DNA from 4 places in the Streptomyces sp. NPDC091682 genome. Region 4 is predicted to be linked to each of the others. Evidence: riboswitches for the same ligand, from Rfam matches in the RefSeq annotation. Region 4 holds a riboswitch; each other region holds the start of a gene.
The links. A riboswitch is a leader RNA that binds a small molecule or an ion and turns the genes downstream of it on or off. The one in region 4 is predicted to bind cobalamin.
Positions count from the first base shown of each region.

Region 1 (3,300 bases), on a different contig from region 4:
CCGCGCGGCGGCTGGATCAGGATGAGGAGGTTCCCGCGGCGCAGCGCCGCGAGCACGATGTCACCCTCCGGGTTCGCGGAGCGGTCCACGAACATGTTGCCCGGGGCCTCGCCCCAGTGCTCGGTGACGCTGTCGCGCAGCTCGGCCGGGAGCTCGGCGAACCAGCGCTTGTAGTCGGCGGCCGGGATCCGGACCGGGTTGCGGGCCAGCTGCTCCTCGGTCAGCCAGTCCTGGTCGTGGCCGCCGGCCTCGATCAGGGCGCGGATCAGCTCGTCGCCGTCGCCCGAGACCAGGCCCGGGATCTCCTCGGTCGGCCCGAAGTCGTAACCGCCGGCGATGAGGGTGCGCAGCAGCTCCACGGCGCTGGCCGGGGTGTCCAGGCCGACCGCGTTGCCGATGCGGGAGTGCTTGGTCGGGTACGCGGAGAGGACCAGCGCGACCTTCTTGTCGCGGCGTTCGATGTGCCGCAGGCGGGCGTGGCGCACGGCGATGCCCGCGACCCGGGCGGCCCGCTCGGGGTCGGCCACGTAGGCGGGCAGGCCGTCGTCGTCGAGCTCCTTGAAGGAGAACGGGACGGTGATCAGACGGCCGTCGAACTCGGGCACCGCGACCTGCGTGGCGGCGTCCAGCGGGGACAGGCCCTCGTCGTTCTCCTCCCAGGCGGAGCGCGACCCGGTCAGGCACAGGGCCTGCAGGATCGGCACTCCGAGGCCGGCGAGCGCGCCCGCGTCCCAGGACTCGTCGTCGCCGCCCGCCGAGGCGGTGGCGGGCTTGGTGCCGCCGGCCGCGAGGACGGTGGTGACGACCGCGTCGGCCGACTCCAGCGCGGCGATCAGCTCCGGCTCGGGGGAGCGCAGGGAGGACACGTACAGGGGCAGCGCCCGGGCGTCGTGGGCCTCGATCGCGTCGCACAGGGCGTGCACGAAGGAAGTGTTCCCGCTCATCTGGTGGGCGCGGTAGTACAGCACGGCGACCCGCGGGCCCGTGGTGGTCCCGGGCGTGCGCTCCAGCGGGCCCCAGGTGGGCGCGGCGGCGGGGGGCTCGAAGCCGTGGCCGGTCAGCAGCACCGTGTCGGACAGGAAGCGGGCCAGCTGCTCCAGGTTGGCCGGGCCGCCGTGGGCGAGGTAGCCGTGCGCCTCGGCCGCGATGCCGATGGGGACCGTGGAGGCCTCCATGAGCTGGGCGTCCGGGGCCTGCTCGCCGGTCAGGACCACGACCGGACGGGTCTGGTCGGGGGCGAGGAGCAGGTCGAGGCCGTCCTGCCAGGCGCGGAGGCCGCCGAGGAGGCGTACGACGACCAGGTCGGCCCCGTCGAGGAGGCCGGGGAGGTCGTCGAGGGGGAGACGGGAGGGGTTCGCGAACCGGTACGGGACGGGTCCGTCCGCCGTGTTCGCCGCGCGGGCGCTGAGCAGATCGGTGTCGGACGTCGACAGCAGCAGGATCATGCGGCGGCAGGCCTTCCTCGGGGTTTCCGCGCCCCGGGCAGTGTTGAGGACAGCGGGAGTTCCTGACTCACCCCGGTCGCCGGATCGCTCCGCGGGGTTCACAGTGGCGGGACCGCGCCGGAATCGCACCGGGCTTCCTCCCATGTCGCCGTCCTCGGCGACGGCGGACCGTGTGGTCCGCCGGAAGGTCATCTTAGGGGCGGGTGGCTGCCGCCGGGATGGCGGGTGGGGTGAGCCCCCGCTGGTTGCGGGTGCGGCGCCGTTGCCGGGGCTCTGCCCCGGACCCCGCGCCTCAAACTCCGGCGGGGCTGAACGGGCCGGGTGGCGCCGGACGGGCCGGGCAGGGCCGGGTGGGCAGCGCCGGGCAGGGCCGGGTGGGCCAGAAGGGTGGCTTGGGCGGTGCTGGGGGCGAATGTCGCTGGTGGGGGTGGTGACGGACACAGGTCGGGGGGACCCAATCGTGGGTATGCTCGCGGCCATGCCCCAGCCCCCTTCAGCCGCATCGCGGGACGAACCCGTCATACGGGAGCGTGGTGACGCCTGCCCGGGCGCGCTGCGGCTGCACGCGGCGGACGACGGGTTCCTGGCGCGGGTCCGGCTGCCGGGCGGGCTGCTCACCGTGGAGCAGGCGTCGGCGCTGGCGCTCGCCGCCGACCGGTTCGGGGACGGGCACCTGGAGCTGACCTCGCGCGGCAACGTGCAGCTGCGCGGACTGGCCGACGGGTGCGGCGGCGGGCTCGCGGAGCTGCTGGACGGGGCCGGGCTGCTCCCCGCGCCGAGCCACGAGCGGGTACGGAACATCGTGGCGACGCCCCTGTCCGGCCTGGACGGGCCGGAGGGCCCGGAGGGCCTGGACCGGCCCGACGCGCTGGCCCGGGCCATGGAGTTCGACCGGCTGCTGTGTGCGAGCCCCTGGGCGGCCGCGCTGTCCGGACGCTTCCTGTTCGCCTTCGACGACGGGCGCGGCGACGTGGCCGCGCTCGGCCCCGACGTGACCGTCCTCGGCCGCCCCGACGACCGGGCGCTGGTCAGGCTCGGCCGGACCCCCGACGCCGTGGAGCTCGCCGGCCGGGACACCCCCGGGGCGGCACTTGCGGCCGCCCGGTACTTCCTCGACGCCGCCGCCGCGGCCGGTACCCAGGCCTGGCGGGTCTCCGAACTGCCCGCCGAACACGCCCTGAAAGCAACCGAGTTCGCACGGCGCCTCGATACCGCCGGGATCGCCGCGACGCCGGTCGGCGCCGTGGACTGGCCGTACGCCGCGCCGCCCCGGCCGTCCGGCGCCGGCGGGCACGACGGCGCCACCCTGTGCGTACTGCCCCCGCTCGGCCGGCTCGACACCGCGCAGTGGCGCCTCCTGGCGCAGGTCGCGGACGGGGGGAGCGGCCAACTGCGCGTCACCCCGTGGCGCAGCGTCATCGTGCCCGGGGCCCGTGCCGACGGCGCCGCCCGCATCGAGGACGCCGGGCTGGTCATCACCCCCGACAGCGCCTGGGAGTCCGTCACCGCCTGTACCGGCCGGCCCGGTTGTGCGAAGTCCCGCGCGGACGTGCGCGCCGACGCGCGGGCCGTCGCCGACCGGGCGCGCGGTCCGCTGCCCGTGCACTGGTCCGGCTGCGAGCGCCGCTGCGGGCATCCGCGCGGCACCGCCTGGGTGGACCTGGTGGCCACCGGCTCCGGATACCGGCTCGCCGCGCCCGGCCGCCCCGAACACGAGGACGTACGGCCCTGTGATCTTGCCGCGGCACTCGCGGACGCCCGCACCGACCCCGACGTAGTGAAGAAATGAGCGAGTACACCGTGTTTGAGTACGAGAAGGACGGCGCGGCCATCTACCGCCAGTCCTTTGCCACGA
Region 1 covers NZ_JBIVTH010000003.1:233,205-236,504, reverse strand. The annotation lists gene cobN (cobaltochelatase subunit CobN) at 1-1,445, opposite strand, end outside; cobalamin riboswitch at 1,481-1,643, opposite strand; gene ACIQK6_RS09105 (cobalamin biosynthesis protein CobG) at 1,924-3,234, shown strand; gene ACIQK6_RS09100 (precorrin-8X methylmutase) at 3,231-3,300, shown strand, end outside.
Region 1: it holds a riboswitch for cobalamin, as region 4 does, so the genes downstream of both, cobN (cobaltochelatase subunit CobN) here and ACIQK6_RS04610 (CoA-acylating methylmalonate-semialdehyde dehydrogenase) in region 4, are expected to answer to the same signal.

Region 2 (3,300 bases), on a different contig from region 4:
CAGCACCCCGTACGTGGCCCGGCCCGTCAGGCCGCGGAGCATCTCCATGCCGGGCTCCAGCAGCGACACGTCGCCGCGGAACTTGTTGACCACGTAGCCGGCGATCAAGGACTGGTCCTCGGGGGAGAGCAGCGCCGTCGTCCCGAAGAAGGACGCGAAGACGCCGCCGCGGTCGATGTCCCCGACCACGACCACCGGGAACCGCGCGGCCCGCGCGATCCCCATGTTCACGATGTCGGTCCGGCGCAGGTTGATCTCGGCCGGGCTTCCCGCCCCCTCGCAGATCACGGCGTCATACGTGCCCCGCAACTGCTCCAGGCAGTCCGTGACGATGCCGAGCAGCTGCTCCTGGCGCCCGCCGTGGTAGCCGCGGGCGCTCATCTCGCCCACCGGCTTGCCCAGCAGCACCACTTGACTGCTGCGGTCGCTGCCCGGCTTGAGCAGCACCGGGTTCATCAGTGCCGTCGGCTCCACGCGGGCCGCCTGGGCCTGCATCGCCTGGGCGCGCCCGATCTCGGCGCCCTCCAGCGTCACGAAGGAGTTCAGCGACATGTTCTGCGCCTTGAAGGGCGCGACCTTCACGCCCTGTCTGGCCAGCCAGCGGCAGATGCCCGCCGTGACCACGCTCTTGCCCGCGTCCGACGTGGTGCCCGCGACCAGCAGACCGCCGCCGCGCTTCGCGCCGCTCATGCGCGTCCCCCTCGTACTCGTGTCACGAGCAGCCGGGCGGCCACGCAGGCGCCGAGGGCCAGCCAGGTCACCTGCCGCGACAGCCGTACCGCACGCTCGATGTCCGCGACCTCCACCGGCCGCCCCGCCCCGCCGTTCAGTACGGCCCGGTGCTCGACCCGGCCGCCGTACGCGAGGGTGCCGCCCAGTCTGACGCCCAGCGCCCCGGCGAAGGAGGCCTCGACGGGTCCAGCGTTCGGGCTCGGGTGCGCGGCGGCGTCCGCGCGCCAGGCCCGTACGGCGCCCCGCCGGTCGGGGCCGGCCAGTACGGCGGCGACCGCCGTCAGCCGGGCTCCCGGCCAGCCGGCCAGGTCGTCGAGCCGGGCGGAGGCCCAGCCGTAGCGCAGGTAGCGGGGGGACTTGTGGCCGACCATCGCGTCCAGGGTGTTCACGGCGCGGAAGGCCAGCAGTCCGGGGACTCCGGCGACGGCGCCCCACACGAGGGCGCCGACCACCGCGTCGGAGGTGTTCTCGGCGACGGACTCCACGACGGCGCGGGCCATCTGCTGCCCGTCCAGGGCCTGCGGGTCGCGTCCGCACAGGTGGGGCAGCCGCTCCCGGGCCACCTCGGCGTCCCCGGCGGCGAGCGCGCCGCCGATGGCGCGGGCCTCCCGGCCCAGGGAGGTGCCGCCCACGACGGCCCAGGTGGCGGCGGCGGTCAGGGCGATACGGGCGGCCGCGGGCCGGGAGCGCACGGCTCGGGCGCCCAGCACTCCGACGGCGGCCGCGCCCCCGGCGCACACCAGGGTGTGCAGGAGGCCCCGGGCGCGGTCGTCGCGCCACAGGGAGCGTTCGACGGCGGTGGCGGCCCGTCCGAAGGCGGCCACGGGGTGCCCTCGGCGCGGATCCCCGAGGATCCGGTCGCCGATCAGGCCCGCCGTGGCGCCGTACGCAAAGACGCGATCGGCACGCATGGTGGCAGGTATGTCCTCACTCAGGGTCCGCGCCCTGGTTCGACGTGTCCGGCGGCGAGAGTTCCTGGCTCCCGGGACGCACGCACGGCGTGCGGTTCCGGTGACAGTGGCGGGACCGCGCCGGATTCGCACCGGACTTCCTCTCCATGCCGCCGTATTGGCTCCGGCAGTCCACCACGCACGTCGAAGGCCCGTCAACTCGCCGTTGACCTGCGGCGCGGCAGGGGCACGGGATGCGAAAAGCTCCCTCCGGGACAAACCCGGAGGGAGCCTTCACGCCCGGTCGGCCGCGGGGCGGCGGATCAGGCGACGATCAGGTAGATCCCGTAGCCCACGGCCGCCGCGATGACGGCGAAGCAGGCGTACGCGCCGCTGCGGGCGAGGGTGGCGGTGCCGCCCTGCTCGGTGGCGGTCTCGTGCTTGGACAGGCCCACCAGGCCCAGGGTGAAGAGGGTCACGAGGGCGACGGTGGCGAAGAGGCTGACCCCGAAGACGGAGCCGAGCGCTTCCCAGTCGATCTTCATACTGCCGCTTTCTGAATGTCCGGGTCTGTGTCTCTGTCTCGGTCAGACCGCGGCGGCCGGAGCCGCCGGGGTCTGCGTCGCGGCCGGGATGGTGGCCTTGAGGGCTTCGTCCGTGACCTCGGCGGTCGTTGCCGCGGCGGTGGTGGTGCCGGCGGCGGCGACGGTCGGCGGGACGGTGACCGCGGCGATCGCCGTGGTGACGACACCCGGCTCCTCGGCGCGGGCCTGCTCCACCTCGTTGACGTTGTTGTGGTCGACGACCTGGCGGCGCGAGATGAGCCAGATGGCCAGGCAGGAGCCGACCAGGAAGACCGTGACCGCGGCGATGCCGACGTCACCGATGCGCATGACCAGCTCGGCACCGGCCGAGACCAGCGCGGCGGCCGGCAGGGTCAGGCCCCAGGCGACGAACATGCGGGTCGCGGTGGACCAGCGGACCACACCGCCCTTGCGGCCCAGGCCCGCACCCATGACCGCACCGGAGCACGAGTGGGTGGTGGAGAGCGAGAAGCCCAGGTTCGAGGAGGCGAGGATGACGGACGCGGCCGAGGTCTGGGCGGCGAAGCCCTGCTGCGGGTGCAGGTCGGTCAGGCCGCTGCCCATGGTGCGGATGATGCGCCAGCCGCCCAGGTAGGTGCCCATCGCGATGGCCATACCGGCGGAGACGATGACCCAGACCGGCGGGTTCGCGTCGGGCGCGATCGCGCCGCCGGCGATGAGGGCCAGGGTGATGATGCCCATCGTCTTCTGCGCGTCGTTGGTGCCGTGCGCGAGGGAGACGAGACCGGCCGAGGCGATCTGGCCGGCGCGGTATCCCTTGGCGGAGGTCTTCTCGCCGACCTTGTTCCCCAGCTTGTACGTGACCTTGGCGGCCAGGTACGCGGCGATGCCGGCCACCAGCGGGGCGGCGATCGCGGGGATGAGGACCTTGGTGATGACGACGCTGCCGTTGACCGCGCCGATGCCGGCGGAGGCGACCGCGGCACCGATGAGGCCACCCATCAGGGCGTGCGAGGAGCTGGAGGGAAGACCGACCAGCCAGGTGACGAGGTTCCAGAGGATCGCTCCGACCAGGGCGGCGAAGATCACCTCTGGCTGGATGCCCTCCTCGTTGACGAGCCCCTTGGAGATCG
Region 2 covers NZ_JBIVTH010000005.1:39,729-43,028, reverse strand. The annotation lists gene ACIQK6_RS13205 (cobyric acid synthase) at 1-690, opposite strand, end outside; gene ACIQK6_RS13200 (cobalamin biosynthesis protein) at 687-1,643, opposite strand; cobalamin riboswitch at 1,679-1,826, opposite strand; gene ACIQK6_RS13195 (hypothetical protein) at 1,946-2,167, opposite strand; gene ACIQK6_RS13190 (anion permease) at 2,210-3,300, opposite strand, start outside.
Region 2: it holds a riboswitch for cobalamin, as region 4 does, so the genes downstream of both, ACIQK6_RS13200 (cobalamin biosynthesis protein) here and ACIQK6_RS04610 (CoA-acylating methylmalonate-semialdehyde dehydrogenase) in region 4, are expected to answer to the same signal.

Region 3 (3,300 bases), on a different contig from region 4:
TACGGGTCTGCTCCCAGGCCGGGAGCGGGCCGCTGCGCTCGGCGAGGTCGCAGGAGGCCTCGTAGGCGGCCAGCATGATGCGCTCGGAGAGCTTGGTGGACAGGGCCTTCGCCTCGGGAGAGTCGAAGGGCAGCTTCAGCTTGAAGAAGACGTCCTGGAGGCCCATCGCGCCCAGGCCCACCGGGCGCCAGCGGGCGTTGGAGCGGCCGGCCTGCTCGGTCGGGTAGAAGTTGATGTCCACGACGCGGTCGAGGAAGGTGACGGCCGTGCGGACGGTCTCGTCGATCCGCTCCCAGTCGATCTCGCCGTCCACGACGAACGCGCCCAGGTTGACCGAACCGAGGTTGCAGACGGCCGTCTCGCCGTCGTTGGTGACCTCGATGATTTCGGTGCACAGGTTCGAGGAGTGCACGACGGTGCCCGGCTCGGCCGTCTGGTTCGCCGTGCGGTTGGAGGCGTCCTTGAAGGTCATCCAGCCCTGGCCGGTCTGCGCGAGGGTGCGCATCATCCGGCCGTACAGGTCGCGCGCCGGCATGGTCTTGCGGGCCAGGCCGTCCGCCTCGGCCTTGCGGTAGGCGGCGTCGAACTCGTCGCCCCACAGGTCGACCAGCTCGGGCACGTCGGCCGGGGAGAACAGCGACCACTCGGCGTCTGCGTTCACGCGGCGCATGAACTCGTCCGGCACCCAGTGGGCCAGGTTCAGGTTGTGGGTGCGGCGCTGGTCCTCACCGGTGTTGTCGCGGAGCTCCAGGAACTCCTCGATGTCCGCGTGCCAGGTCTCCAGGTAGACGGCGGCGGCGCCCTTGCGGCGGCCACCCTGGTTCACGGCGGCGACGGAGGCGTCGAGGGTCTTCAGGAACGGCACGATGCCGTTGGAGTGGCCGTTGGTGCCGCGGATCAGCGAACCGCGGGCGCGGATGCGGGAGTACGAGAGGCCGATGCCGCCGGCGTGCTTGGACAGGCGCGCGACCTGGTGGTAGCGGTCGTAGATCGAGTCGAGCTCGTCCAGCGGGGAGTCCAGCAGGTAGCAGGAGGACATCTGCGGGTGCCGGGTGCCGGAGTTGAAGAGCGTGGGGGAGGACGGCAGGTAGTCCAGGCGGCTCATCAGCCGGTACAGCGAGGCCACTTCCTCCACTGCCTGGACGCTCTCGTCGGCGGCCAGGCCGCAGGCCACGCGCAGCATGAAGTACTGCGGGGTCTCGATGACCTGACGGGTGATCGGGTGGCGCAGCAGGTAGCGGCTGTGCAGGGTGCGCAGACCGAAGAAGCCGAAGCGGTCGTCGGCGCCCTCGGCGAGGGTCAGCTCGACGAGCGAGTCGAGCCGGGCCGCGTGGGTGCGGACGAACTCGGCGGTGCGGTCGGCGATGAGGCCCTCGCGGTGGCCGACCTCGACGGAGGCCGAGAAGGAGGTGGAGCCCTGGCTCGCGGCCTCGTCGCGCACGGCCAGCGTCAGCAGGCGGGCGGCGAGCCGGGAGTAGGCCGGGTCCTCCGAGATCAGACCGGCGGCGGCCTCCGTGGCCAGCCCGCGCAGTTCGGCGTCGTCGGCCGCGGAGCTGCGGCCGCGCAGCGCGGAGGCCGCGACCCGGCCGGGGTCGGTGTCGGGGAGGTCCGCCGTCAGTTCGGTGAGGGTACGCAGCAGCGTGGCCCCCGGGCCCTCGGTGTTGTCGCCAGAAGTGGACTCGGCGCGCGGTGCGGAAGGCGCGATGGTCACGGCGGGAGCTCTCCCTCGCTCGGCCCGGTCATCGGCGGGGCGGGGCGCGAGCGGGCGCACGCGGGCGCGACGAGAACGCGTACCCCGCATGGCGTCCACCGGCCCAACCGCGAGGCCCGGACGAATCGGCACCCGGTTCGGTCGAGCCGGGCGCGCTGTCGGCAGGTCATCGGACTTGGCGTCCGGTAGCCGGACACTTCATACCGTTGCGGGACAGTTCCGGATTCGCACCGGATTCCCCTGCAGCGACAGCAGGCATGAGCATACATGTGGGGGCGGCCCTGTGCGGTAACCCCCACATGTAGTGTCGGCGTGGCTACAGCTTGAGCCGGTAAGTGAGGAGTGTCAGGCCCTCGATCGGCGCCCAATCCCGCCCCGGAGTGCGTACGAAGCCCAGGCGCGCGTAGATCCGATGGGCGCCGGCCATGCTGCGCTGGGTGGACAGGGCCAGGCCGCGCACGCCCTCCACGGCCCGCGCCCGCTCGATGCAAGCCCGCACCAGAGCCTCGCCGACGCCCTGGCCGCGCGCCTCGTGGGCCACCGCGAGCATCCGGAACTCCGCCTCGTCGGGGGCCGCGACGTCGGCGAGCGGACTGCCCGGAGCGGCGAACGTCACACCGCCCAGCAACCGTCCGTCCCGCTCGGCGACGAGCACCTCGGCCCGGGCGGCCCGGCCGGCCACGTCGCGCAGCACGTTCAGGTAGGCGTCGTCCTCGTTGAAGTCCAGGTGCCCGTCGGCGAGGTAGGCCCGCGCCGTGATCTCGCCCAGCTCCGCGTAGTCGGCGGGCACCGCCGTTCTGATCACCATGTCCATGCGGTCGAGTGTGCAGGACGGGTGTCCACGCCCGGCGCTATCGTCGGAAGCAGCACCGTCGAGGAAGGTGAGCGAGGCATGACCGTGATGACCGACCGCCCCCACATGCTGACCGAGGAGTTCGAGACCCTCGCGCGTATAGGCGCCAGAGAGGTGGAGGGGCTGCGGTTGGAATTCATCGATGGGAAGCTGGGGGTTAAGGCGGTGCCGGACGGGGACCACGGACTGATCATCGAGTGGCTCATGCGCATCTGCATCCAGCATCGTCCTGAGCTCTTCCTCTATGGCGAGCAAGGTTTGCAGGTGCAGCAGTATCGCGATGGGCGTGCCCGGCCGGATGGGGTCCTGGCGCCGAGCGGCTTCATGAAGGCGCAGGGCGAGTGGGTTGCCCCGGACGCTGTTCTGATGGTCGTGGAGGTCACTTCGTACGACTCCGACACCGACCGCCGTGACCGGATCGAGAAGCCGCGGGCCTTCGCCGAGACCGGCATTCCCGTCTATCTGCTGATCGACAGGGACAGCTGTGAGGTCTCGGTCCACAGTGAACCCGACGGGCATCGGTACGAGACCGTCCGCACCGTCCCCTTCGGCAAGGACGTCAAGCTCCCCGACCCCGTCGGCATCACCCTCCCGACCGAGCCCCTCAAGGACTGGGTGCGCTGACCACGGCCGAGGGGCCCCCCCCCCGGGGGGGGGGGGGGGCCCCCCCCCCCCCCCCCCCCCCCCCCCCCCCCCCCGGGGGCGGCCCCCCGCCCGGCGCGGCGGGGCCGGGGGA
Region 3 covers NZ_JBIVTH010000010.1:7-3,306, reverse strand. The annotation lists gene ACIQK6_RS22870 (ribonucleoside-diphosphate reductase subunit alpha) at 1-1,711, opposite strand, end outside; cobalamin riboswitch at 1,854-1,983, opposite strand; gene ACIQK6_RS22865 (GNAT family N-acetyltransferase) at 2,028-2,525, opposite strand; gene ACIQK6_RS22860 (Uma2 family endonuclease) at 2,604-3,188, shown strand.
Region 3: it holds a riboswitch for cobalamin, as region 4 does, so the genes downstream of both, ACIQK6_RS22870 (ribonucleoside-diphosphate reductase subunit alpha) here and ACIQK6_RS04610 (CoA-acylating methylmalonate-semialdehyde dehydrogenase) in region 4, are expected to answer to the same signal.

Region 4 (3,300 bases):
AAGCGCTCGCGAACGAGGTGGCCCGCGCCCGCGTATCCCCCTCCGACCTGGCCGAACTGGCCACCCGCATGCCCGCGGTCGCCTCGGTGCTGTTGGACCTGGGCCGGCGCAGCCAGCTCCTGGCCGAGCGCCTCGCCGACGCCGCCGACGGCCGGGACGTGGCCACCGACAGCCCTCGCTCGCCCCACGAGGAGATCCGCGAGTTCTTCTACCGGCGGCAGAACTACCTCCACGACACCGATGTCGCCGCCGAAGACCTGGCCGTCGAGATCGGCATCCGCCCGGGGGACGTCATCCGCGCGCTGACCCGCCGGCTCGGCGACCGGCACGGGATCCGGACGGCCACGGACTCCGACCGGCTGCACCACTACGACCCCGCCGCCCGGGTCCTGCACCTGTCGAACCGGCTCCGGCCGGGACAGCAGGCGTTCCGAATGGCCACCCAGCTGGCGCTGATCGAGTACGGGGACGAGCTGGACCGGCTGGCCGCCGAGGACTTCGAGCCCGGCACCCCCGTCCACGCCCTCGCGCGGATCGGGATCGCCAACCACTTCGCGGGCGCGCTCATCCTCCCGTACCGCGCCTTCCACGCGGCCGCCGAGGAGTTCCGCTACGACATCGAGCGACTCACCGACCACTTCGGGATCGGCTACGAGACGGTCTGCCACCGGCTGAGCACCCTGCAACGGCCCAGGCTGCGCGGGGTGCCCTTCTCCTTCGTCCGAGTGGACCGGGCCGGGAACATGTCCAAGAGGCAGTCCGCGACCGGATTCCACTTCTCCCGCGCGGGCGGCACCTGCCCGCTGTGGAACGTCTACGAGGCCTTCGCCGCGCCCGGCCGCATCCACGTCCAGGTGGCCGCCATGCCCGACGGGCAGCGCTACTTGTGGACCGCCCGGGCCGTCACCCGCCACCGCGGCGGCTGGGGCGAGCCGGGCAAGACCTTCGCGATCGGGCTCGGCTGCGAGATCCGGCACGCCTCGCGGCTCGTGTACGCCGACGGACTCGACCTCGACAACGCGGCGGCCGCCACCCCCATCGGCATGGGTTGCCGCCTCTGCGAACGCCTCGACTGTCCGCAGCGGGCCGTGCCGCCGCTCGGGCGGGCGCTGGCCGTCGACGAGAACAGCAGCACCTTCATCCCGTACCCGGTGACCAGGAACGACGTCCCGGCACGGAACTGAGCGGGCGCCAGGCCCACGGGCGGCACGACAGGTCGGCCGCCGCGGCCGGACGGAAGGCGCGCGGCGGCGGCTCTGGACTTACTAGGACGTCCAACTATATGTTCGTGGCACAAGGTCCGCGGTGCAGGGAAGCCGGTGAGAAACCGGCACGGTCCCGCCACTGTGACCGGGGAGTGTGCTGCCATCCACACGCCACTGACGAGGTCTGTCGGGAAGGCGGGCGGCACGCGGGGATCCGGGAGTCAGGATACCGGCCGCGGATGTTCCGTGTTGTCCACGAGGATGGAGCAGACACGCATGGCACCGGTTTGTACCCACGACCCTGGTGATCCGGCGGAGCGCGCGCACACGTTCGCACGCTCGTAGGTCGTCCCATTCGACCCAGTCCCACGGCCTTCCCCAGCGGCGCACCCGATCGGGTGCCGTCCGCCGGTCGGTCGTGCCATCCCCGGATCCAACCTGACGAGAGCAGGCACCCATGGTCCGTGAACTCACCCATTTCATCGGCGGCAAGCACACCACCGGATCCTCCGGACTCTTCACCGACGTGTACGACCCCAACACCGGCTCCGTCCAGGCCCGCGTCCCGCTCGCGGGGCGGGCCGACACCGAGGCCGCCATCGCGAACGCCGAGGAGGCGCAGGCCGACTGGGGGCAGTGGAACCCGCAGCGCCGCTCGCGCGTCCTGCTGCGCTTCCTCCAGCTGGTCGAGGGCGAACGGGACTCCCTCGCAAGGCTGTTGTCCTGCGAACACGGCAAGACCGTCGCCGACGCCCACGGTGACCTGCAACGCGGTCTGGAGGTGGTCGAGTTCGCCGCCGGCGTCCCGCACCTGCTGAAGGGCGAGTTCACCGACAACGCGGGCACCGGGATCGACGTGCACTCCCTGCGCTCACCGCTCGGCGTGGTCGCCGGGATCACCCCCTTCAACTTCCCCGCGATGATCCCCCTGTGGCAAGCCGCGCCCGCCCTGGCCTGCGGCAACTCCTTCATCCTGAAGCCCTCCGAGCGCGACCCCTCCGTACCGCTGCGCCTCGCCGAACTGTTCCTGGAGGCCGGGCTGCCGCCCGGCGTGCTCAATGTGGTCAACGGCGGCAAGGAAGCCGTCGACACCCTCCTGGAAGACCCGCGCGTGCAAGCCCTCGGCTTCGTCGGCTCCACCCCGATCGCCGCGCACATCTACGCCACCGCCGCGGCCCACGGCAAGCGCGCCCAGTGCTTCGGCGGCGCCAAGAACCACATGATCGTGATGCCCGACGCCGATCTCGACCAGGCCGTGGAGGCCCTCATCGGCGCCGGCTACGGCTCCGCGGGCGAGCGCTGCATGGCCATCGCCGTCGCCGTCCCCGTCGGCGAGGAGACCGCGAACGCCCTGGTCGGAAAGTTGAAGGAACGGATCGCCACCCTGCGGGTGGGCCGCTCCGACGACCCCGAGGCCGATTTCGGGCCGCTGGTCAGCCGGGACGCCCTCGACCGGGTGAACCGCTACGTCGGCATCGGAGCCACCGAAGGCGCCGAACTCGTCGTGGACGGCCGCGGGTTCACCCTGCCCGGACACGAGGACGGCTTCTTCGCCGGCGCCACCCTCTTCGACCGGGTGACCCCGCAGATGCGGATCTACCGCGAGGAGATCTTCGGCCCGGTGCTGTCCGTCGTACGGGCCGCCGATTACGAGGAGGCCCTGCGGCTGCCCACCGAGCACCCGTACGGCAACGGCGTCGCGATCTTCACGCGCGACGGCGACACGGCGCGCGACTTCACCCGCCGGGTGGGCGCCGGCATGGTCGGCGTCAACGTGCCGATCCCGGTCCCCGTGGCGTATCACACCTTCGGCGGCTGGAAGCGGTCCGGCTTCGGCGATCTGAACCAGCACGGCCCCGACTCGATCCGCTTCTACACCCGCACCAAGACCGTCACCTCGCGCTGGCCCTCCGGGGCCAAGGAGGGCGCGAGCTTCACCATCCCGACGATGGGATGAGCCCGGTGACCCTCACCCTCAGCCCCGATCAGCTCGCCCTCGCCGAAGTCACCCTCGACTTCGCCCAGGAGCAGCTCGGCCCGTACGCCGTCACCTGGGACCAGGACAAGCACTTCCCGCTGGACGTGATCCGCAAGG
Region 4 covers NZ_JBIVTH010000002.1:40,775-44,074, forward strand. The annotation lists gene ACIQK6_RS04605 (short-chain fatty acyl-CoA regulator family protein) at 1-1,184, shown strand, start outside; cobalamin riboswitch at 1,273-1,458, shown strand; gene ACIQK6_RS04610 (CoA-acylating methylmalonate-semialdehyde dehydrogenase) at 1,663-3,162, shown strand; gene ACIQK6_RS04615 (acyl-CoA dehydrogenase family protein) at 3,159-3,300, shown strand, end outside.